One region of the Janthinobacterium salmonicoloratum genome, then DNA from elsewhere that is predicted to be linked to it. Evidence: riboswitches for the same ligand, from Rfam matches in the RefSeq annotation. Region 1 holds a riboswitch; the other holds the start of a gene.
What was found. Region 1 has a riboswitch for FMN ahead of ribB (3,4-dihydroxy-2-butanone-4-phosphate synthase). Riboswitches for the same ligand answer to the same signal wherever they lie in the genome.
Positions count from the first base shown of each region.

Region 2: another riboswitch for FMN. It lies ahead of ACQ4WY_RS02195 (6,7-dimethyl-8-ribityllumazine synthase); the one in region 1 lies ahead of ribB (3,4-dihydroxy-2-butanone-4-phosphate synthase).

Region 1 covers NZ_JBNYXV010000001.1:1,167,648-1,179,588, reverse strand. The annotation lists gene ACQ4WY_RS05435 (hypothetical protein) at 1-94, opposite strand, end outside; gene ACQ4WY_RS05430 (MlaD family protein) at 91-1,107, opposite strand; gene ACQ4WY_RS05425 (MlaE family ABC transporter permease) at 1,164-1,979, opposite strand; gene ACQ4WY_RS05420 (hypothetical protein) at 2,030-2,353, opposite strand; gene ACQ4WY_RS05415 (LysR family transcriptional regulator) at 2,476-3,348, opposite strand; gene ACQ4WY_RS05410 (MFS transporter) at 3,468-4,838, shown strand; gene ribB (3,4-dihydroxy-2-butanone-4-phosphate synthase) at 4,855-5,502, opposite strand; FMN riboswitch at 5,598-5,748, opposite strand; gene ACQ4WY_RS05400 (M16 family metallopeptidase) at 5,934-8,768, shown strand; gene ACQ4WY_RS05395 (hypothetical protein) at 8,862-9,059, shown strand; gene ACQ4WY_RS05390 (methyl-accepting chemotaxis protein) at 9,182-10,741, shown strand; gene ACQ4WY_RS05385 (ThiF family adenylyltransferase) at 10,829-11,698, shown strand; gene ACQ4WY_RS05380 (nitroreductase family protein) at 11,699-11,941, shown strand, end outside.
Region 2 covers NZ_JBNYXV010000001.1:464,688-476,628, forward strand. The annotation lists gene ACQ4WY_RS02175 (ABC transporter permease) at 1-676, opposite strand, end outside; gene ACQ4WY_RS02180 (PhnD/SsuA/transferrin family substrate-binding protein) at 673-1,752, opposite strand; gene ACQ4WY_RS02185 (class II aldolase/adducin family protein) at 1,775-2,524, opposite strand; gene ACQ4WY_RS02190 (ABC transporter substrate-binding protein) at 2,754-3,815, shown strand; gene ACQ4WY_RS02195 (6,7-dimethyl-8-ribityllumazine synthase) at 3,881-4,384, opposite strand; FMN riboswitch at 4,558-4,720, opposite strand; gene ACQ4WY_RS02200 (TonB-dependent receptor) at 4,795-7,167, opposite strand; gene ACQ4WY_RS02205 (LLM class flavin-dependent oxidoreductase) at 7,387-8,541, opposite strand; gene ACQ4WY_RS02210 (LLM class flavin-dependent oxidoreductase) at 8,576-9,655, opposite strand; gene ACQ4WY_RS02215 (sigma-54 interaction domain-containing protein) at 9,900-11,111, opposite strand; gene ACQ4WY_RS02220 (LLM class flavin-dependent oxidoreductase) at 11,256-11,930, shown strand.

The DNA of each region.
Region 1 (11,941 bases):
TCCAGTCCGGCACGGGCGGGCCGCTGGAACAGGCGGCGAGCGCAGTGCACAACAATGCGGCCAGGGCGGACAAGGTGACATTGCGTTTTCTCATGGCAGTTTGATCTCCGGATTGCGCTTGAACGGCCATTTGCGGTTGATTTCATTGACCAGCTGCTCGACCTTGCGCAGATTGCTTTCCACGTCGGCGCGCAGCGGGCCCAGGTCGGCTGTCGCCGCCTTGGCATTGGCGCCCACGGCTTGCGCCTCGACCAGCACGGCGTCGACTTTTTTCAGGCTGTTGCGCGTGTCGGCCAGCAGCGCGTTCAGCTGCACGATGGTCGCCTGCGCATCCGTCATCACGCCCTTGTCGCCAAAGACGCGCGTGTCGGCATTGGCCACCAGGCCGTCCGTGCGGCGCGCCAACTGGTCGGCCGTGACCAGCAGGGTGTTGGCTCGCTCGACCAGCAGGCGCGACTGCTTGTCGTCGCCCGTCAGCAAGCCCATGGCGCCACCCGGGCCGCTCAGCTTGCCGGTGACAGCCTGCACATTGCGCAAGGTGCCGTCGAGGGCGGAATCGGTGCCCGTCAGGCTGGCCACATTGTTCAGCAAATCCTTGGCGGCGGCCAGCAGGCGGGGGATTTCCGCCGCCATGTCGCCCACCAGCAAGTCGCGCGTGGCGTCGTCGGGCAGCGGCGGGTCCGTCAGGATGCCGCTGTAGGCGCGCAGCTTGGCGCCGCCGACGATACCCCGTTCCAGAGTGAAGATTGAGCTGCTGCGCAGCCAGTGCGCATCCTTCCTTGGCACGTCGACGATGACGCGGGCCTTGCCGTCCGGCGCCAGTTCGATGCGCTGCACGCGGCCGATGGGAAAGCCGGAAAAGGTCAGGTCGGCGCCCACGCCCACGCCGTCCGAATCGTCGGTCGTCAGCACCAGCGTCTGCGTGGCTTCGAAGGCGCCGCGCGCATACATCAGGTAGACGACGGAGCCGACCACCAGCACGAACATGAAGATGAGCAGGATGGCTGCTTTCAGTTCGGCGTGGCGCACGGGCGGCGGGGCGGGCAGGACGGCGTCTGGCGCCGTGATGTCGGTCTGGTCGGGATTGGGGGGCTGGCTCTGGCTCATGGCTTCTGGCTCTCGTATGGGTGGTTCGGGGATCGCTGGCGGTGGCGGGCGGGGCATCAGTAGTAATTGCCCATCAGCGAAGCCACTTCGATCAGCAGGATGACGGAAAACAGGCGCAGCATTTCGGACAGGCCGTGCGCGGCCCACAGGCGGTTGCGCCGGCCATGCGGCTCTTCCGGATAGTACGAGGAAGCCAGCGGAATCAGGGCCACGGCAAAGCTGAAGAAGATGACCTTGAGCATCAGGATCAGGGCCACGGCCGGATTGAAGATTTGCCCCACGACGCGCGTGTAGCCTTGCAGCGCCCACGGCGTAAAGCCGTAGATGGTGATATAGGCGAGGATCAGCGAGGTGACGCAGCTGACGATGGCCAGCATCCATACGGCGAAGATGCCGGACATGACGCGCGGAAAGTATTCGCGGCGCAGCAAGTCGACGCCCTGGCGCTGCATGGTGTCGAGCATGCCGGAAGAGCGCATTTGCGCAAACGCAATGCCGTCAGGCAAGGTCAGGCGCAGCGCGACGAACAGGGCGGCCGTCAGCGGTATCAGTTCCAGCACCAGCACGCGCACCACCATTTCCAGCGCATAGCGCGACAGGCCGTAGCTTTGCGCGCTGACGACGACGATGCGGATGAGCACCAAGCTGACCAGCGCGCAGGCGACGCTGAACCACACGAGGTTGGGCGCCGTGTTCGTCACCAGGCGGTGCGCGAGGATGGGGCGGTTGTCGCGGTTATAGCTCGATGGCGACAGGGCCAGCGAAAACACGAGGATGGCGAAATGCAGCATGCGCCACCAGCTGACCAGCCAGGCCATGGTGGCCCGGTGCAGGCGGCGCAGGCTGATGATGAGGGAGACGGATAGGGTCATGATGGCATCTTAACATCCGTCCGCCCGCCGGGCACGTCTGGCGTGCGCGCCTATTCGAACAGGGCGAAGCCGGCCATCACGACCATCAGCACGGCGATATATTGCATCGGGATCCAGAACAGGGTGTGGCGCTGGCGCAGGATCACGCGTTCCTGCGTGGCCGGGTCGATCAGTTCGCGTCCGGGCGCGCTGTTCAGGCGCACGCCTGCATACCAGCTGGCGGCCGCTGCCAGCAGGAAGGCCAAGGCCATGGTCCATGTGTGGCTCTTCGTATATGCCTCGCCCAAGGTGGCGCCAAACAGCGCTTGCGCGGCCAGTACGACGATAAAACAGATAAGGGGGCCGAGTATGCCGAAGCCTTGCCAGATAAGCATAAAAATTCTCCATGAGGATTGAGGGATCCCGCGGCGGCCTGGCGGCAGCTGTGCGCGACGGGGTTGCGAATTTTATCAGACTTATAAAAAATAAAGTTTCTTTTGAGAATGATTATGTGCTGCTAGGCTGCAGGGCTGCTCACACTGGCGATAATCGCGTCGGCCGCCGCCCGCACGCGGGCAGACCGGTTCAGGTCGGCATGCATGACCAGCCATACGTCGTACGCTTCCGCCCGCTCGGGCCAGATGCGCACGAGCTGCGGGTCGATGTCGCCCAGGTGGGTCGCCAGCTCGGCCACGCCCAGGCCCGCGCGCGTGGCTTCCTGCAGCATCGCCGCCGAGTTCACTTCCATGGCGACCCGGGCGTTGGCGACGGGCTCGCCGGCGATTTTCTCTCCATGGCGTGGCGTCACGGAATGGTGGTAGATGACGATGTCGTGGCCGGCCAGCGCCGTGCCGCGCACGGGTTCGCCCCGTTCCGCCAGGTAGCTTTTCGACGCGTACAGGCCCAGGCTGCGCTTGACGAGGTGGCGCGAGATCAGGTCCGGGTCGGTAGGGCGCACGCCGCGCACGGCCAGGTCCGCTTCGCGCCGGGTCAGGCTGGCCAGTGCCGGCGCCACGTTGAGCACGATGCGGATGTCCGGGTGGGCCGCATGCAGCTGCTGCATGGCGCGGATGACGAAATGGCTGGCCATAGTGTCCGTGGTGGCCACGCGCACGAGGCCGGACAGGCGGTTGTCGACGCCCTGCATTTCCCTCTGCAGTTTGTCGGCCGCCCGTTCCATCGCTTCGGCCGCCGTGAACGCCAGCTCTCCGGCTGGCGTGGGCACGTAGCCCGATGGCGTGCGCAGGAACAGGGTGGCGCCCAGGGACGTTTCCAGGGTGGCCAGGCGGCGCCCGCAGGTGGCCTGGTCGATGCGCAGCAGGGCCGCTGCGCCGCGCAAGGTGCCGGCCCGGCCGATGGCCAGAAAGATGCGCGCGTTATCCCAATCCATGAGTGATTTCCGTTTCGTTTTTGGATGCATTTTTGCATCGTAGTGCCGAGTTTATGCCTGTTTACTGCATCATGCAACGCTCGCATAATGGCTACCCCGCTATCCTTGCAAGGAAAACCATGTCTGCCCCCACACCGCGCCGCGCCAACGGCTTGATCCTGCTGACCCTGGCCTTCGGCTTCGTCATGGCGATGCTTGACGTCACGGCCGTCAACGTGGCGCTGTCCGATATCGCGCTCGACCTGGCCATACCGCTGACGGGCCTGGTATGGGTGGTCGACGGGTACACGCTGACGTTTGCCGCGCTGCTGCTGGCCGGCGGCGCGCTGGCCGACCGCTATGGGCCGAAAGCCGTGTACCAGGGTGGCCTGGGCGTCTTCATCCTCGGCTCGATCCTGTGCGGCGCCGCGCCCGACGGGCATTTCCTGACGGCGGCGCGCTTGCTGCAAGGGGCGGGCGCGGCCCTGTTCATGCCCAGTTCCCTGAGCTTGCTGACGCATAGCTTTGACGACGAACGCGAACGCACGCGCATGTTGGGCGCGTGGTCGGCCCTGGTGGGCGTGGCGGGCGCTTCCGGCCCCCTGATCGGCGGCATCCTCGTGCACCAGTTCGGCTGGCGCAGCGTGTTCTGGGTGAATGTGCCGCTGGGCGTGCTGGCCATCGTCATGGCGCAGTTGCTGCTGGCCGCGCCAGCGCGCCAGCCGCGCGCTTTGTCGCTGTTCAGCCATGCGCTGGGTGTGGCGGCGCTGGCGGGCCTGAGTTTTGTCATGATCGAAGGCCCCGTGCTGGGCTGGCTGTCACCAGGCGTGCTGGCGGCGGGCGTATTGACGGCCCTGTCGGCCTGGCAGTTGCTGCGGCGCGAGCGTAGCGGCAGCCATCCGTTGTTGCCGCGCGCACTGTTTCACAGCAGCAGCTTTGGCGCGGCCAATGGCGTGGGTTTTTTGATCAATTTCTGCGTGTTCGGCCAGCTGTTCTTATTGAGCCTGTTCCTGCAGCAGTCTGGCGGCGCCGATGCCTTGCAGTCGGGCTTGCGATTGCTGCCCATGATGGCGGCCTATACGGTAGGGAATTTCCTGGCGGGAGGTATCGCGGCGCGCCATGGCACGCGCTTGCCCATGTTGGCCGGCTTGCTGGTGGGCGCCGTGATGGCGCTGTTGCTGATGGGTTTGCGTCCAGGTGCGCCCTATGGCTTGCTGGCGCTGGGCACGGCCGTCATGAACGTGGCCATCGGCATCGCCATTCCCGCCATGACGGCCACCGTGATGCGGGTGGCCGGCAAGCAGCATGCGAACAGCGCGGCGGCGGCCCTGAATGCGAACCGGCAGATCGGCGCCCTGGTGGGCGTGGCGATGATCGGCAGCATCCTGCACATGGTGCAGGACTGGTCGCTGCGCTTGCCGCTGGCCTACGCGACGATTGCCGTCGCATATGGCCTGGCGGCGGGCCTCGTCTACCGGCACGTGCATCTGCCGAAGGCCGTGGCCGCCTGAAGGATGGCCTGACGCCTTACTGCTCGCGCGTGCTGCGCCATTCCACCAGTTCTTCGATGGTGAGAATCGGCATGCCATGCAGTTCGGCGAAGCGCTCGATATCGTCGCCGCGCATCATGGTGCCGTCCGGGTTCATCAGCTCGCACAGCACGGCCGCCGGGTTCAGGCCCGCCATGCGCGACAGGTCGACGGAGCCTTCCGTGTGGCCACGGCGCTCGAGCACGCCACCGGGCGCGGCGCGCAAGGGGAATACGTGGCCAGGGCGCACCAGGTCGGCAGGCTTGGCATTCGGCGCGATGGCGGCGCGGATGGTGGTGACCCGGTCGGCGGCCGACACGCCCGTCGTGACGCCGTCGCGCGCCTCGATGGATACCGTGAACGGCGTGCCGTAGCGGCTGCCGTTGTCGGACGACATGGGCGGCAATTCCAGCGCGCTGACGACGTCCGTCGGCAGGCACAGGCAGACGATGCCGCTGCATTCGCGGATCAGCAAGGCCATGGTTTCGTTCGTGAGTTTCTCGGCAGACAGGATCAGGTCGGCTTCGTTTTCACGGTCGAAATCGTCGAGCAGGATGACGGGAATGCCGGCGCGCATGGCGGCCAGGGCGGATTGGATGCGACCTTCCAGGTCGTTGGAAAGCAGGGTATAGCTGTTGACTAACATGGTGAAACGCTCCTCGCATAGGCGAAAAACGCTGCAGGGCAAGCGAATAGACGCAGCCGGCCGCATCGACAGGTCGATCGGACATCGCGTTTACTGCACATCTTCTTTCATCCGGACTATACCGTCGGCTCTGGAGTCACACCAGATCTGCTGACCTCATCAGGCGAAACCCGACAAGCGCTCGCGGGCTTGACCGTTGCCGGTCTTACCGCCGGTGGGGAATCGCACCCCGCCCCGAAGACGTATTGTTGTGCCGGTCCACATGACCGGCGGCAATACTTTAGCACAATTGAAAAAATGTGGCAGGGCACTGTTGAGTTTGTTATTCGGCAAAGTTGCCTGGGAAAAGCAGGTTTTCCTAAGCTGTTTTTAATGGCGGAAAGACGATTTCAGTGTAAGGTACGCTTACTGAATCTTACCGTTGAGAATACATGAAGCTGAGTAAATTACGCCTGATCTCGGGCGCCGTCTTGCTGGCGTGCGCCTGCATGGCCCAGGCAGAAATCCGTTTGAGCGATCCCTTGCCGTTGGCAACAGAAGTTACCGTCGGAAAATTGCCGAACGGCTTGACCTATTACATCAAGAAAAACGCGCGTCCCGCGCAGAAAGTGGAATTGCGCCTGGTGGTGAAAGCCGGTTCCATCCTGGAAGATGACGACCAGCAAGGCCTGGCCCATTTCACGGAACACATGGCCTTCAATGGCTCCACGCATTTCAAGCGCAATGAGCTGATTTCCTATTTGCAATCGATCGGCGTGAAGTTCGGCGCCGACTTGAACGCCTACACGAGTTTCGATGAAACCGTGTACGTGCTGCCGATTCCGACGAACAAGAAGGGAAACCTGGAAAAGGGTTTTCTCGTGCTGGAAGACTGGGCGCATGGCTTGAAATTCAATCCGGCCGACATCAACAGCGAGCGCGGCATCGTGCTGGAAGAGGCGCGCCTGGGCAAGGGCGCCAGCGACCGCATGAACAAGGTCCTGTATCCGAAGCTGCTGAACGGTTCGCGCTATGCGGAACGCATGCCTATCGGCAAGGAATCCGTGCTGAAAACGTTCAAGCCGGAAGCCATCAAGCGTTTCTACAAGGATTGGTACCGCCCCGACCTGATGGCCGTTGTGGTGGTGGGCGACGTGGAGCCGAAGCAAGCTGAAGCGATGATACGCCAGCATTTCGGCAAACTGAAAAACCCCGCGAAGCCCCGTCCGCGCCTGTATGCGGAAGTGCCGCAGCGCTCGCAAACGGAAGCGCTGGTGATCACGGACAAGGAAGCGCCGGACGACACGGTCTTCATCCGCTACCCGATCCGCGCCGCGCAGGAGCCCGTCACCATTGCCGACTACCGCCGCCAGATGATCGAAAACCTGTATGGGCAAATGCTCAGCGCGCGTATGCAGGAATTGACGCAGCAAGCCAATCCCCCGTTCATCCAGGGCGGCAGCAGCATGGGCAAGCTGGTGCGCGGCTATGAATCGTTCAGCGCGTATGCCTTGCTGGGCAAGGGCGGCGTGCAGCCTGCCGTCGATGCGCTGGTGCAAGAAGATGAGCGGGCGCGCCGCTTCGGTTTCAGCCAGGATGAGCTGGATCGGGCGCGCAAGAACATGCTGCGCAATTACGAGCGCGCGTACAGCGAGCGCGACAAGTCCGATTCGGCCGGTTTCGTGGCCGAGTATTCGCGCAACTTCCTGGAGCAGGAAGCCATCCCCGGCATCGCCAATGAATTGCTGTATGCGCAGGAACTCTTGCCGCAGGTAACTCTGCAGGAAATCAACGAGACGGTGGCCAAGGTGATTCCCGACCAGCAAAAGAAACTGGTGGTCTTCATGGGCGCCGAGCCGAAAGCGGGCGCCAGCGTACCCACGCAGCAGCAATTGCTCGACGCCGTGGCGCAAGCCGAGCAGCAGAAAATCGAGCCGCGCACGGAAAAAGTCCTTGCCAGCAAGCTGATGGATGGCCCGCCGGCTGGCGGCAGCATCGTCGCTGAAAAGTTGAATAGCGCCATCGGCGTGACGGAACTGACCCTGGGCAATGGTGTGCGCGTGCTGCTCAAACCCACGGACTTCAAGAATGACCAGGTGCTGATGGGCTCGACGCGCTTCGGCGGCCAGTCGCTGTTTGGCGACGCCGATATCTACAACGCCCGCTATGCCAGCGCCGTGGTCGGTAGCATGGGGCTGAAAGACCTGGCGCCGCTGGACTTGCAAAAAGTGTTGGCTGGCAAGACGGTCAATGTGGGCGCTTCGCTGGGCGAACTGAGCGAAGGCTTCGGCGGTTCGGCCAGCAGCGCCGACGTGGAAGCCATGCTGCAACTGGTGTATTTGTATTTCCATGACGTGCGCAAGGATGCAGGTCTGTATCAATCCTTCATCGGCAAGCAGCAGGACCTGGCGAAAAACAGCATGGCGCAGCCGGAAGCCGTGTTCTACGATGCCATCCAGCACGCCATGTTTGGCGACAACCCGCGCGTCGATGGCGTGCCGCGCGTGGCCGACTTCGACAAGGTGGGCCTGGACCGCTCGCTGGAAATCTTCCGCCAGCGCTTTTCCAGCGCGCGCGACATGACCTTCATCTTCACGGGCAGCTTCGAGCTCGACAAGATCAAGCCCCTGGTCGCCAGCTACCTGGGCACCTTGCCCGTGGCCGACGTGCCGCACGCCTACCGCGACGTGGGCATGCGTCCCGTGACCGGGGTCGTCAAGAAGGACATCTACATGGGCAGCGAGCCCAAAAGCACGATTTCCATCACCTTCAATGGCGACGTGGCGTACTCGGACGAGCAAAAGCTGACCCTGCAGGCGCTGGGCGAGGTGCTGAACCTGAAAGTCATCGAAGTGCTGCGTGAAAAGATGAGCATGATCTATGGCGGTGGCTTTGAAACCTCCATGGGCCAGCATCCGTACGGCCATTACTCGGTGGCCTTGAACTTGCCGACGGGACCGGAAAACGTGGACAAGGTGATCGCCGCCGCCTTTGCCGAAATCAACAAGATGAAGGCAGACGGGCCGTCCGTGGCGGACCTGGAAAAGGTCAAGCTGAACTGGATCACGCGCCAGCAGAAATCTTTGCGGGAAAATAATTACTGGATGAACCAGTTGATGGGTTCGGTGACGCAGGGGCGGGATCCCGCGCACATCCTGCGCTACGAGCAGCGCGTGCGCGCCATCACGCCGCAAGCCGTCAAACTGGCGGCGCAGCGCTATCTGGACATGCACAATTATGTGCAGGTGGTGCTGTATCCGGAACGCACAAACGTTGCCTCTAAGTAATCTTCATTGTTGAATTGCAGGGGCGGCACGGTGGCGAAGCTGTTAAACTGCTGCTGATTGATGTGATCGCAATTTAACAAGCAAGGAAATACGATGGCTAAGAAAGAAGAACTCGATCCGGAAACCCTGGAGTTGATCAACTGGTGTATCGAGGTCGAAGGCTTCCTCGTGGCCGGTGGCGCCACCGTGGCGCAGGCGCAGGACCATATCGAAGAGCAGGTCGAGTGGTTTACCGACCAGTTCTACGACGGCTTGACGCCGGAAGAGGCGGCCAAGGAAGCCTTGGCCTGACCTTCAACAATGACTTACAGCGGGCGGTGCCTGCCGGGCACAGCCCGGTAGCGCCGCCCGTTTTGCTTTTCTGAAAAGATTTCCATTGGGCAATTAATTCTCTTATTTACTTCCAGGTACCCATGACTCTCCGTTCGCGCATTCTTTTATTGTGTTTCAGCACCTTGCTGGGCATCGTCTTCATCGCTTCATTCTCCCTGTATTCGCTGCGCCAGACCATGATGGCGGAAAGGGTCGAGCAATTGACGGTGCTGGTGGAATTGGCCAATGCCTCGGTGGAAAAGGCGTATGCGCTGGAACAGTCGGGCAAGCTCACGCGTGAGCAGGCGCAGCAGCAGGCCAAGCTGGCCATCGGCAGCTTCGTCAAGGACGAGATGTATTATTTTGTGCGCGATTTCAGCACCGACTTGCTGTACGTACACCCGAATGTCTCGCGCATCGGCGTGCCGCAAAAGAACATGAAGCAGTCGGGCGACCGCTACCGCGTGGCCCTGGCCACCAGCCGCATCGGCCTGGTGCAGGCGGACGGCACGCGTCCGGGCGTGAAGGACCCGGTGGCAAAGATGTATGCCGTGGTGAAATTTGCACCATGGGATTGGCTGATCGGCACAGGCACGTATATCGATGACATCAACCACAAGTTCTGGGCGCAGGCGGGCGTGCTGCTGGCCATCGGTGGCGCGCTGATGCTGGTGGTGGGCGCGCTGGCGGCCTTGATGCTGCGCCGTATCCTTGCCCAGCTTGGTGGCGAACCCGACTATGCCGCGGCCATCGTGGCGCAAATCGCCCAGGGCGACCTCACTACGCACATTGACACCCGCCCCGGCGATACGTCCAGTTTGTTGATGGCCATCAAGGCCATGCGCGACAACCTGGCGCATCTGGTGAGCCAGGTGCGCAACGATGCGGAATCCATTTCCACGGCGTCGGGCGAGATCGCCTCGGGCAACCACGATTTGTCGGCGCGCACGGAGCAGCAGGCGGGATCGCTGGAAGAAACGGCGTCGACCATGGAAGAAATGACCTCGACCGTGCGCCAGAATGCGGACAATGCGCGCCAGGCCAACCAGCTGGCCATTTCTGCCTCGCAAGTGGCGACGCAGGCGGGCGGCGTGGTCAGCCAGGTGGTCGACACCATGGGCGCCATCAATGCCTCGTCGAAAAAGATCGGCGACATCATCGCCGTCATCGACGGCATCGCCTTCCAGACGAATATCCTGGCCCTGAACGCGGCCGTGGAAGCGGCGCGCGCGGGCGAGCAAGGCCGTGGCTTCGCCGTCGTCGCCAGCGAAGTGCGCAATCTGGCGCAGCGTTCGGCCGCGGCCGCCAAGGAGATCAAGCAATTGATCGACAGTTCCGCCGAGCAAGTGGGCGCCGGTGAAAAACTGGTGGCGCTGGCAGGCGAGACGATGGAAAAAGTTGTCTCCAGCGTGCAGCACGTGACCGATATCGTGGCCGAGATTTCCTCGGCCAGCGCCGAGCAAAGCGCCGGCATCGAGCAGATCAACCAGGCCATCGTCGAGATGGACAACATGACGCAGCAAAACTCTGCCCTCGTCGAGCAGGCGTCGGCAGCGGCGCAAGCGATGAACGAGCAGGCGGCGGGGCTGGCGCAAATCGTCAGCGTGTTCAAGGTGGGTGCCGTGGCGCCGACAGCCGCGCCGCGACGCCTGGCGCGCTAAGCACTTTTCTTTGTCATACGGGGAACTTATCCCTGGCTCACCTGTCCAAACTTTTTCGTCCGCGAGGGACGCACAGAAGAGGTGAGCATGACAGACGGCTTTTCCTATCACGCGGCGTTCGCCCGCAACCTGGGCTGGGTCACGCAGGCGGAGCAGGACAGCTTGCGTGGCAAGCGCGTGGCCATTGCCGGCATGGGGGGCGTGGGCGGCGTGCACTTGCTGACCCTGGCGCGGCTGGGCATTGGCTCTTTTCATATCGCCGATTTCGATACCTTCGATATCGCCAACTTCAACCGCCAGGCTGGCGCCATGGTTTCCACCCTGGGTCAGCCCAAGGTGGCGGTGCTGGCGCAGATGGCGCGTGATATCAATCCTGAACTTGAAATCAGGCAGTTCCCCGACGGCATACACGACAGCAACCTGGCCGAGTTCTTTGCCGGTGTCGACCTGTACGTGGACGGCCTGGATTTCTTTGCCTTTCCTGCGCGCCAGGCCACCTTCGCCACTTGCGCGCGCCTGGGCATTCCCGCCATCACGGCCGCGCCGCTGGGCATGGGCACGGCTGTGCTCAGCTTCATGCCAGGCGGCATGACGTTCGAAGAGTATTTTGGCTGGGGCGACTTGCCCGAGCAAGAAAAAGCGCTGCGTTTTCTCGTCGGGCTGGCGCCTGCCGGCTTGCACGCTCCCTATCTGGTCGACCCGTCCGCCATCAACCTGAAGGAGCGGCGCGGGCCGTCGACCATCATGGGCTGCCAGCTGTGCGCGGGCGCGGCCGCCACGGAAGCCTTGAAGATCTTGTTAAAACGCGGCAAGGTGATGGCGGCGCCGCACGGCATGCATTTCGACGCCTACCGCAACAAGCTCGTGCATACCTGGCGTCCCGGCGGCAACCGTCACCCGCTGCAGCGCCTGACGATGGCCATCATCAAGCGGCGCCGCGCGGCGCAGGGGGCATAAATGGCGCAAGCACTGCTGATCGATCCCGTGCTGGAAAACATCCTCGAGCAGGCGCGCTGGGCACCCAGCGGCGACAATACACAGCCGTGGCGCTTTGAGGTCGTGGACCAGCGGCACGTGGTCGTACATGGCTTCGATACGCGCAGCCATTGCGTGTACGACCTCGACGGCCATCCCAGCCAGCTGTCGCTGGGCGCCTTGCTCGAAAGCATGGCACTGGCGGCCAGCAGCCATGGCTTGCGC
Region 2 (11,941 bases), 700 kb from region 1:
CGGCGGCCAGCAATTCCGCGCCCACCAGCACCATCCACGAGCGCGACAGGGCGATGCGCATGCCCGTCAGCGCGGCCGGCACGATGGCCGGCAAGACGATCAGGCGGATGCGCTGCCAGCGCGAAAAGCAATACACGTGCGCCACCTCAAAGTAGCGCTGCGACAGGTTGCGGATGGCGTCATGCACGGCCAGCGCCACGATGAAGAAGCTGGCCTTGGCCACGATAAACACCTTGAAGCTCTCGCCTATGCCGAACAGCAAGATGAACAGGGGGATCAAGGCCACGGTGGGCAGCTGGCGCAAGACATTGAAAGTAGGGTCGACGTAACTGCGCAAGCCAGGCGACAGGCCCAGCACGACGCCGAAGGCCAGGCCCGCGCTGGCACCTAGGCCGAAACCGGCCAGCAGACGGAACAGGCTGATGCCCAGGTGCTGGCCCAGTTCGCCGCTCTCGGCCAGGTCGCGGGCCGTCAGCAGCACTTGCCAGGGCGACATCAAAATATGCGCAGGCATCCATTCGAACGTGGTAGCTGCCGTCCAGAGCAGCAGCAAGGCGAACGACGACGCCCACACGGACCAGGGGGAACGGATAAAGCGCTGCAGCAAGGGGACAGAGGCTGCACGCGCTGGCGCCGGGGCGCGCGGCAAGGCGATTGCGTTGACGAGGGAAGTCATGGCGACCAGTACGTTTGCAGCTTCAGCTGCGCCAGCGCCTGGTTGACGAACTGGGGCGCGAACAGGCTGTCAACTTGCAGGGGGCGCCCGATCAGGCCCGCGCTCTTCGCATACGCCGCCTCGCCCACATAGTGCTGGCGCAGGCTGGCCGTAAACAAGGGCGACCAGCGCGCCTGCCACGGCGTATGGTCGCCCGCCAGTTCGCGCCGCACGACGCTTTCCACCTGCCCAGCCGCCGCCTCGCTGCGCACATATTCATCTTCACCACCGGCGCCGGCGGCCCGGTGGTGTTCGCGCACATACGCCGTCACCACCAGCTGGGCCAGCTGCGGATAGCGTTGCAGGAAACCGCTGTCAGCCCACAGTTCCGCGCGCATCTTCCAGTCCTGCGGCGGCGCCTTGCTGGTCCAGATGATCTTGCCGACCTTTTTATCCTCGAGCAGGAAGGCGTCGCTGAGGGTAAAGAAGGCGTCCGCGCCGCCCGTCGCCACGGCCGCCGCGCCCGCCTGTGGATTGAGGTTGAGGATTTTTACGTCGCGCAAGGTCATGCCGTTCGCTTCCAGCAGGCGCGCGAATGGATATTCCCACGGCCGCCCCCGGTGCAGGGCGATCTTCTTGCCCTTCAAGTCCTTGATCGAGCGGGCCGTCGATCCATTGGGCACCACCAGATAGGTGTTATTGGCGCTGCCGCCGGGCAGAATCAGCCGCGTCTGCAAGCCCGAGGCATTGGCGATAATCGATGGCAAGTCGCCATACTGGGCCAGGTCGATCGAGTGATTGGCAAATGCCTCGTTGACCTGCGTCGCCACCGAATTGGTGGTGACGGGCACCCATTCCAGCTTCACGCCCAGCTTGCCCAGTTCGGCGGCCAGCCAGCCCGTTGATGCCACCTGGGCGGCCGAACCGGCAAACACGGTCTTGCCGGACGGCGCCGTGCGGGCCACGACGGCGATGCGCACGGCTTCCGGCAGTGGCTCGGCGGCGGCCACCAGCGCGATGGCGGGCGCCAGCAGGCTGGCCAGCACGGCGGTGGCGAATACTTTGCGCCAGCGCAAACGTAAGAATTTCAATGACATCTCGGGCCTGTTCTTGAAAGGGTTACACCAGATCGGTGGCAGGAAGCAGTGAAAGCGCGCGAGCCGTATCGATCAGCTTGCTCATCTTCCATTGCTGCAGCAGCACGCCGGGACCGAAATCGCGCGAACCGCCGATGGCTTCGGCCGCGATCTGGATCTTGGCGCCCTCTTCCAGCAGCAGAATGAACTCGGCCAGTTTCAGCAAACCCTGCTTGCCCCATACGGTGGCGCCGCCATTCGCTTCCAGGATGGCCGTCGCGTGCGTGTTACGCGCGATTTCGCCGAGGATGAAATCGACTTCCGGCTGGCGGCGGTCGATATAGATGGGAATTTCGCGTATCAGCTGGAAGCGCTGCACGGGCACGTAGCGGATCGGCAGGGTGCGGTGCGTCTGCGCCCACGCGCCCAAGGACGGCGAATGCACGTGCGAGATCGACGTGACCTCGGGCCGTTCGCGGAACAATTTTAAATAGCGCGCGCCGCCGTTGTTGGCGTCGCCCACGATCACCGTGCCATCGAGCGCCAGCACGGCCGCCTTCAAGGGCTGGCCGCGGCGGAACGGGCCCGGGTCGTTGACAACCACGACCTTGTCACCGCCAGGAGTGCGCTCGACAAAGCCCACCGTACCGTTGGCCGTCAGGCTGCCCGTCTCGCGCAGGCCGTCGAAGGCCGTCTGCGCATCGCGCCGCACCTGCTCCACGAAGGCCTGTTCGGCTACCGTCAATTCCTGCACCTGTACTTGTTGTGCTTCCGCTTGTGCCACGTCCGTCATGTCATGCTCCATTCGGTAAAAAGGTTGAGACCGGGTTTTGTCTACCTCCTGCTTTCGCAAGACGCGTGCCAGCGCCTGGGCCGCATCAATGCTGGACGGCTGCTGCCTGCGCAACAGCGGCTGCTGGCGCGGCAGCAGCGCTAGACGCAGGCACTGTCGGCAAGCCAGCAAGCGCTGCGGGCACGTTTCCTGCACGGCTCAAGGCTCCCACTCACCACGAAGGAATCCCATGACTAACGCAAGCTCCGCTCCCATCGATACAGTCGATACCGTCTGGTTCACGCGCTGCCCCGTGCCCACAGCCACGGGCCTGGCCTACAAACTGGGCTGGCTGGACGAGGAATTCGCCCGCGACGGCATCGCCCTGAAAACCCTGCAGGAAGTAGGCGGCGAACTGGCGCGCCACCATTACGACCACGGCCTGTCCACGCTCGTGCGCGAAGGGGGCAACCTGCTGGCCCTGCCCGCGCGCGCGCAAGGGGCGCCCACGCGCCTGGTCGGCCTGACCTGGATCGACGAATGGCAAGCTATCCTCGTGCGCCCCGGTTCCGGCATCACGACGCCCGCGCAGCTGCAGGGCAAGCGGCTGGCGCTACCCGCCTTTCGCGCCGAGGATTTGCGCGAGAACCGGCGCGGGCGCAGCATCGCGCGCGGCATGAGCCTGGCCGGCTACAAAGGCGTGCTGGCCTCGGCCGGCTTGACGCTGGACGATGTGCGGCTGGTGGAAGTGGGGGGCGAGGCGCCAACGCAGGCCAATCTGGGCGCGGGCCTGTGGCAAGGCATCGCGCCGCTCTTGTGCGGCGAAGTCGACGCCGTCTACGTGAAAGGCGCGGCGGCGGCCGAGGCGGCCCGTGCGGCGGGGCTGGAAGTGGGCGTCGACATCGACGCCCTGCCCGACCGGCGCTTCCGCGTGAATAACGGCACGCCACGGCCGATTACCGTGCATGAAACGATGCTGGAACAGCATTTCGAGCTGGTCGTGCGCTTTTTGACGCAGACCCTGCGCGCCGCCCACTGGGCGCGCAGCCACCAGGCCGACGTGCTGGCCATCCTGCAGGGCGAAACGCGGGCCGGCGCCGACGCCGTGGCCGAAGCCTACCGCGCTGGTTTTCACCTGACCCTGGCGCCCGACCTGTCCGACGAGAAGGTGGCCCTGTTCCGCCAGCAGAAGGATTTCCAGCTGCAGCACGGTTTTCTCGACCGCGACGTCGATATCGATAGCTGGATTGACCGCCGGCCGCTGGAGGAAGCGCAGCGGCGCCTCGACGCGCTGCTGCAGCAGGCGGCATAAAGAAACGGGGCCGGCGCACGAATTGCGCTGGCCACGGGTACTACGGCGTCAAGGCAAACGGCGCCCTAGGCGGCCAAGGCCTCGTGCGGCGCGCTAGCCGGTTGCGCCAGCCGCTGCAGCGAGTGGATGGTGGCCGCGCAAGCCGTGGCCAGTTCGACACCCTTGACCTTGAAATGCTGGAAGTAGAATTCCTGGTGCTCGTGGCCCGCATGGAAGTGGTGTGGGGTCAGCACGGCCGACAACACGGGCACGCCCGTCGCCAGCTGCACCTGCATCATGCCGGAAATGACGGCATCGGCCACGAAGTCATGCCGGTAGATACCGCCGTCGACCACCAGGGCGGAAGCTGCAATCGCCGCGTATTGGCCGCTCCTGGCCAGCACTTGCGCATGCAGGGGGATTTCAAAGGCGCCGGCGACGTCGATGACATCGATGTCGTCCTGCGTGAAACCCAGGGTCGCCATTTCGGCGATGAAGGACAATCGGCATTGCGCGACGATGTCGCGGTGCCAGCCCGCCTGGATGAAGGCGATGCGCTTGCCGGGTGCTGCGTGTAACGTTTGTAACATGTAAGACTCCTGTTTTCAAGAATGATAAAAACAGGGCATAGAATCGAAGGGGATATGACAGGCGCGCGAAAGCCACGCCCAACTGCGCATGCAGGCACGCGCGCCAGCGCACCGACGGCAAACACAGGCCGTCCATGCACCGGGCATATGCCGACACCAACACAATGGTTCCATCCCGCTCTCTCTTTATCCGGACTATACCGTCGGCCCCGGAATCACACCAGGTCTGCTGACCTTGTCGTCATAGCCCCGAAGACCATGCCGGCAAGCGCTCGCGGGCTAGGCACGTATGCCATTACCGCCGGTGGGGAATCGCACCCCGCCCTGAGAACGTTGCGCGGCCAGCGCACAGGGTGCGGCAGCCACGCCCGGCGACTACAGCATATCGCCCCTGCCCCTGCCCTGCGCGGTCAGAACTGCACCGTGTACGACGCACCCACCGTGCGCCCCTGGCCGATGATCACCGTGTCGCCATTCACGGCGCCCGGCACGAAGCTGGTGAGCGTGTGGTTGCGGTAAACCTTGTCGGCCAGGTTGTTCGCATACGCCGTGATCCGCTGCTTGCCGCCCGGGAGCACATACGACAGGCGCGCATTGGCCAGCGCGAAGCCGCCCTGGTTCAGCAAGTCGCGAGCGGCATTTTGCGGGTCGACATAGTAGTACTGCTTGGACGTGTAGCGCACGTCGCCGCTGAAAACCAACTGCGCGCCATTGCCCAGCGGGTAGCGGTAATCGGCCGCCAGCAAGGCCGTCACGTGGGGCGAACGCACGAACTCATTGCCGGAACGGTCGCCGCCATTGTTTTGAATGGCGAAATCGTCGAATTCCGTGCGCAGCAGGCCGATATTGGCGTTGATGTGCAGGTTGTCCGTCGGCTGCGCCTCGATCTCGAATTCCGCGCCGTTCACATGCGCCTTGCGCACGTTCTGCAGGTAATTGACGCTTTGCGTCGGGTCGCCGTTGTACACGCCCGTGATATTCACCTGCACGTTCTTGTAATCGTAATGGAAGACGTTGGCGTTGAAATTGAGGCGCCCGTCCAGCCATTCCGATTTCAGTCCCGCCTCGAACGAGTTCAGGGTTTCCGGTTTCACCGTATTCAATGCGCGCACGTCCGTGGCGCTCGTGTTGTAGCCGCCCGACTTGATGCCGTGCGCGTATTTCAGGTAGCCGCGCAAGGTGCGGCTGAAGCGGTATTCGGGCGTCACGTCATACGTCAGCGCATTCCACGTGGTGGACGGATTCGACGTGAAGTTGTTGTTGGCGACCAAAGCGGCCGTGTAATTGCCGCCCCGGACCGTGTTCCACCAGTTCGACGCATCGCCAAACGTCACCGTGTTCGATGCGGCCTGCACGCGCTGCAAGTCCAGGTCCTTGGTTTCCGTGGTCCAGCGCAAACCAAAGGTGGACAGGAACTGCTCGCTGAAGTTGACGGTGGTGCTGCCAAAGATGGCCGCGCTGCGCGCCTTGTGCTGGTAGACGGTGCGGTTGTAGCCGACAGGCTGGGTGCTGCCCGCCAGCGCCGGCACGGTACCATTGGGCAGGCGTGCGCCGGCCGAATCGGAATCGATCTTTTCATTGAAGTAGAACAGGCCAGCCACCCAGCTCACGGCGCCGTTTTGCGGCGACGTCAGGCGCAGCTCCTGCGACACTTGCCGGCTGCTGGCCTTCGAGCGGCTGCGGCCCACTTCCAGCGGCGTGTTGTCGCTGTCGCCCGTCGCTTCGTTGCGGAAGTTTTCATAGCCCGTGATCGACGTCAGGGTCAGCTCGCCCAGCGCGTACTCGAGGTTCAGCTGGGCGCCACCCTGTTTCACGTCGCTGTCGGCCGGTGCATTCGTGCTGACATCATCGGGATTGGTGCTGGGGACGTAGCCGTTGCGGTACACACCATTGGCGCCGTAGCTGGCAACGGTGGTGGTGGCGCCCTTGGTCGTGTAGTCGCGGTAATGCAGGTTCAGGTTCGCCGTCAGGTCGCGCCCGATCAGGGCCTTGAGCTGGCCGCGGATGGCGCTATCCTTGAGTTTTCCATCGCGCTCGCCCGTAAACTGGTTGTGGAAGCGGCCCTTGTCCTGCTGCTCCGTGTGGAAAGACAAACGCCCCGCCAGCACTTCGTCGACCAGCGCGCCGCCGATGGCCCCTTCGGCCAGGGTGGTGTCGTAGCTGCCGTAATCGAGCTTGGCGTAGCCGCTGGACTTGAAGGACGGCTTGCGCGAAATCACATTGATGGCGCCGCCCGTCGTATTCTTGCCCCATAGGGTGCCTTGCGGGCCGCGCAGCACCTCCACCCGGTCCAGGTCGAACAGGGGAAAGCCCGTGGCGCTGGAATTGCTGATGTAGACGTCATCGAGGTAAAAGCCGACGGGATTCGGGAAATCAATTTGCTGCTGGCCCGCGCCCACGCCGCGTATCCACCAGCGCGGACGGCCGTGCTGCTGCGTGCCGGCCGAGGCGTTCGGCACGTAATTGAGGATTTCGCTGGCCGAGCGGCCGATGCCAGTATCGAGCAGCTCCTTGCCACCGAGGACCGTGATCGCGCTCGGCACTTTTTGCGCGGATTCCTCGCGCTTTTGCGCCGTCACCGTCACCGATTGCAAGGAGGCGCCCTCGCCGGCGCCGTTGGCGTCGGCCGAGGCAATGACGTCGGCGCCAGGCGTTTCCGCGTGGACCATGCCATGGACGAGCATCAAGCCGCCGATGGCGAAGGCCGAGCGCAACGCGCGGCGCAGCGGGGTCAGATGAAAGGGAAAGGAAGAAAAGGCGGCGGGGGCAGTCGAACGGCGCATGGGTGGTTATCCTTGAGTAAAGTCAAAACGCGAGATGGTGATGACTGTTATTGCAAGGCGCATGCCCGCTGCCGCAGCGCAGAAAAATTAACTTAAGTGTTTGATTTAAAAGGAAGACTATCGACATGATAGTGCTGTTGATTTGGCAGCAGCGCTGCTGCCGCATGCTGCCTGCGCGACAGCAGGCGGTGGCGCTGCTGTCGCGGCAACAGGGGATACTCAGGCGGCGCGCAACAAAGCTGCCGTATGTCCGCGCACGAGGGGCAGCACTTCTTCGCCCACCCGGTACGCTTCTTCCAGATGCGGCGTGCTGGCCAGGATGAAGGCGTCGGCGCCCAGCTGCACCAGTTCATCGAGACGTTCGGCCACCTGCTGATAGCTGCCGACGATGCCCTGCGTCTGCCCGCCGCGCAGGAGATTGAAGCCGGACCAGATGTTCGGCGCCGTGATCAAGTCCTTGTAGCTGTTCAGGGTGGTCGGACGGTTGCCCCGCTGGCGCGCCGCACCCACGGAATTGCCGCCATCCGTGCCGAGGAACTGGCGCAGGGTGGCGGCATCGACGGCGTCAAAGCCCTTGCGCACCTCGTCCCACGCCTCTTCCTCCGTGGCGCGGGCCACGATGTCGACGCGCACGGCGCACTTGATCTTGCGCCCCAGCAGCGCCGTCTTTTCATGCACCCGGGCGAATTTCTCGCGCAGCTGCTCGAACGGTTCCAGCCACGTCAGGTAGTAATCTGCATGCTTCGACGCGGAACCGAGGGCCGCGTCGGACGAGCCGGAAAAGTAAATCTCGGGGAAGTCCTGCTCCGACAGGGGCGTGGCCAGGCCCGCGTCTTCCACCTGGTAGAACTTGCCCTGGTAGGAAAATGGCCCGCCGCGCCACACGCCGCGCACCACGTCGAGAAATTCCGTTGTGCGAGTGTAGCGGTCGTCGTGGCCGGCCGAATCGCCCCACCACAGCTGCGCCGGGCCGCCGCCGCCCGTGATCACGTTGTACAGTGCGCGGCCGCCCGTGGCCCGCTGCAGGCTGGCCGTCATGCGCGCCGCCACCACGGGGTTCAAAAAGCCGGGCTGGAACGGGATCATGAAGCGGAAGGTGCTCGTCTCGCGCGCCAGCAGCGCGGAAATGGCCCACGGTTCATCCGTCATCGGAAAGGACGGAATCAAGCCGCCCTGGAAGCCCGATATCTCGGCTGCGCGGGCGATTTCCGCCAGGTAGTCGATGTAGCTAAAACCGTCGGCGCCGCCGCCACCGAGGCCGGCCTGGCGCAGGTTGTCATTGCCGGGAAACCAGTCGCCGCGAAACGGCGTGCGGGCGCGGTGCGAACTCGGTTCGCCATGCGTGGGGATGCGCCAGAAAAAATCGATTGCCATCAAGGTACTCCTTCAGTAGGTTGGATACAGAAACTCAAGCCGCTTGCAGCTGCGCGCTCAACGCTGCCCGCACACGAGGCAGCACGTGCTCGCCGATGCGGTAGGCTTCCTCGAAATGGGGGATGGCGGCCAGCACGAAGCTCGACACACCGGCCTGCGCGTAGGCTTGCAATGCCGCGCTGACCTGCGCATAGCTGCCGACCAGGGCGCCATGGGCGCCTGTTTGCGCTTGCGCAAAGCCGGGCCAGAAGACCGCCGTGCTGCCGTCGGATGGCAGTTCGCCGGGCAGCGCCGCGCCACTGCGGTAGCGGCGCGCGTCGCGCAAGGCTTCGTCGAAGGTTTCACGGGCCAGCACGTCGATGCGCAAGCCCGCCGCCGCCGTGCGGCCCAGCTGGCGTACCTGCGCGGCCAAGCTGTCGATGGCAGGCTGCAAGTCCGCCAGCGGCGCCGCATCGAACACGTGCACGTCGGCCTGGCGCGCCGACAGCGCCAGCGCCTCGGCGCTATCGCCGGTCAAATAGATGCCGTTGACGGGGTGGTTCGCCAGCGGGCCCTTGAAACCGCCGTCCTGCACTTCGAAGAACTTGCCCTTGAAGCTAAACGGCGATGTGTTCTGCACGCCGCGCGCCACCGTGATGAATTCATCGATGCGCGGGAGGATATCGGCGTCCGGCGCCGCATCGCCCTGGCGCCGGCGCGCTGCCGCATCGCCACCTTGGCTGATCTGCCAGGCGAAGCGCCCGCCCGTGAAGCGCTGGAAGCTGACGGCGTTCTTTGCCGCGTACACGGCCGAACCCCAGGCCGCGTCGAATTCAGCGATCAGCTTCAGGTGGCGCGTGCTGCGCGCCAGGTAGCCGGCGACGATCCAGCTTTCATCACCTTGCGTATCGTGGCGCACCTGGATGCCGTCAAAGCCGGACAGGTCGGCCGCGCGGGCGATCTGGTGCAGGTAATCGAAATAGTTGAAGGGCGGACGCGCGCCGCGTGGGTCGCTCACGCCCGGCTGCAGCGGACTGGGCGCGCCTGCCGCCCGTTCGCCGCGGCGCGTGATGCCGGGCGCCGCATAGCGGCCATCGCCGCTGGTGGGTAATTGCCAGATGAATTCAATGGTCATGCATGGACTCCTGTCGTGGGTCGAAGAAAGGGCCGGGGCGCGCTTTCCATACTTGCGCGCAGCGGTCTGCCCTACCCTCCTCGCAGAAAACATGCCATGCTGCGTGCGCCCGCCAGCGCCATTCGCTGTTGATTTGGCAGCAATCCGCTGCATCCATGGCAGCAGCGTGCTGCGCGCGCAGCAGCCATGAAAAAAGCCGGAGCCGCATCACTGCGGTTCCGGCTCCACGGGGTCAGTCATGCGCCTAGTCGATGGCGCCCGCCTTTTTCAGGAAGGTGCGCAGGATGTTACGGCTCAGATTCAAATGCTTCGCCGTGCGCACCTGGTTGCGCTCATTGCGCTCCCACGCGGCGCGCACCAGTTCCTGCTGCATGGCCTCAAATTCCACGGCTTCGCCCGAGTCGAGCAAGGCTTGCCAGGCGCGGGCGAAACGTTCGGCGGCCAGCAAGTCGTCCTGGCCGGCCGCGCCGTGGGCCGCGTAGGCGATATCGGCGCCGCCGGCCCAGGCGTCCGGCACGGGGACAGGAGCGGATGCGGGCGCTGGCGCGGGAGTGGTGGCAAGTGCGCGGTGCCAGCCCGACAAACTCAGGTCCTCGGCGCGCACCACGCCGCTGCGGCACACGAGCAGCGCGCGGTGGATGACGTTTTCCAGTTCGCGGATATTGCCCGGCCACGGGTACGCCAGCAAGGCTTGCTGCGCGTCAGCGCCCAGCTCCACCTCACCCAAGTGCAAGCGCTGCGCATAGATGGCCATGAAGTGGCGCGTCAGCGGCATGATGTCGCCCGGGCGTTCACGCAAAGGACGCAGCGGCAGGCCGATCACCTGCAGCCGGTAATACAGGTCTTCGCGGAAGCGCCCGGCCCGCACGGCTTCGGCCAGATCCACATTGGTCGCGGCAATCAGGCGCACGTCGATGGGGATGGCGCGCCGCGCCCCCAGGCGCACCACTTCGCGCTCCTGCAGCACGCGCAGCAGCTTGACCTGCATCGCCAGCGGCAAGTCGCCGATTTCGTCGAGGAACAGGGTGCCGCCGCTGGCCGTCTCGAACCAGCCAGGTTTGCCCTGCTGCGCGCCCGTAAACGCGCCTTTTTCATAGCCAAACAGTTCGCTCTCGACGAGGGTTTCGGAAAACGCGCCGCAGTTAATCGCCACAAAAGTCTGCTCGGCGCGCCCGCTCAAGCCGTGTACATGGCGCGCGATCAACTCTTTCCCGGTACCCGTTTCGCCCGTGATCAGCACCGTCGCCTCGCTGGGAGCGATGCGCTCGATCAGCTCATGCAACTGGCGCGAACGGGGGTCGGCAAAGACAAAGGCCGTGGCGCGCACCAACAAGCTCATTTGCTGCGGGTCGCGGAAGGCGACCAGCGCCTCGCTATCGCCGTCATCGCCCGCGCCGCGGGCCAGGTGGGCGCTGCGCGCGAAATCGCTGCTGAAATTGTGGGCTAAGAGTTCCATGAGCCGACTATACCGCGCTCCATCTCCAGGCGTGAACGAATGGTGCCGCGCTAGCTTATCCGGATTTTGCATATGTGGGGCGTTGGCCCGAACCTTGCTGCAGCAAAGGAGCAGGCAATGTCGCCTGCCCACCACGGAGCCCCCATGCCAGCACGCCAGCTTGGCCTGAATGTGTTTTTACAACGCCACGGCCACCATCCGGCCGCCTGGCGCCAGCCATCCGCCAGCGCCAGCGGGCGGCCCGACCTGGCCTGGTGGCTGCGCGCCGCCAAACTGGCCGAGGCGGCCAGGTTCGACAGTTTCTTTATCGCCGACTTCATCGGCCGCTCCGGCGCCGTCACGCCCGACACGGGCCGCGCCGCCATCGGCCTGCCCTTCGAGCCCTTCACCCTGCTGTCGGCGATTGCCGCCGTCACCAGCCATATCGGCCTGATCGCCACCATCAACACCAATTACGAACACCCCTACCACGTGGCGCGCAAATTCAGTTCGCTCGACCACCTGAGCGGCGGGCGCGCTGGCTGGAACGTCGTCTCCTCGTTTGGCGAGCATACGGCGCGCAATTTCGGCATTCTTGAACCACGCAGTCACGCGGCCCGCTACGCGCGCGCCGATGAATTCGTCGCCTTGTCCAAGGCCCTGTGGGATAGCTGGGATGACGACGCCCTCGACCAGCCCGACCGCGCCGGCGGCCAGTTTTACGCGCCCGCACAAGGGCATGCGCTCAACTTCCAGGGCGAGTATTTTGCCTCGCGCGGCCATCTGGGACTGGCGCGGCCCGCCAACCCGCACACGGTGGCGGGGGCGCGGGCCGCCTGAGCAAGGCCAGA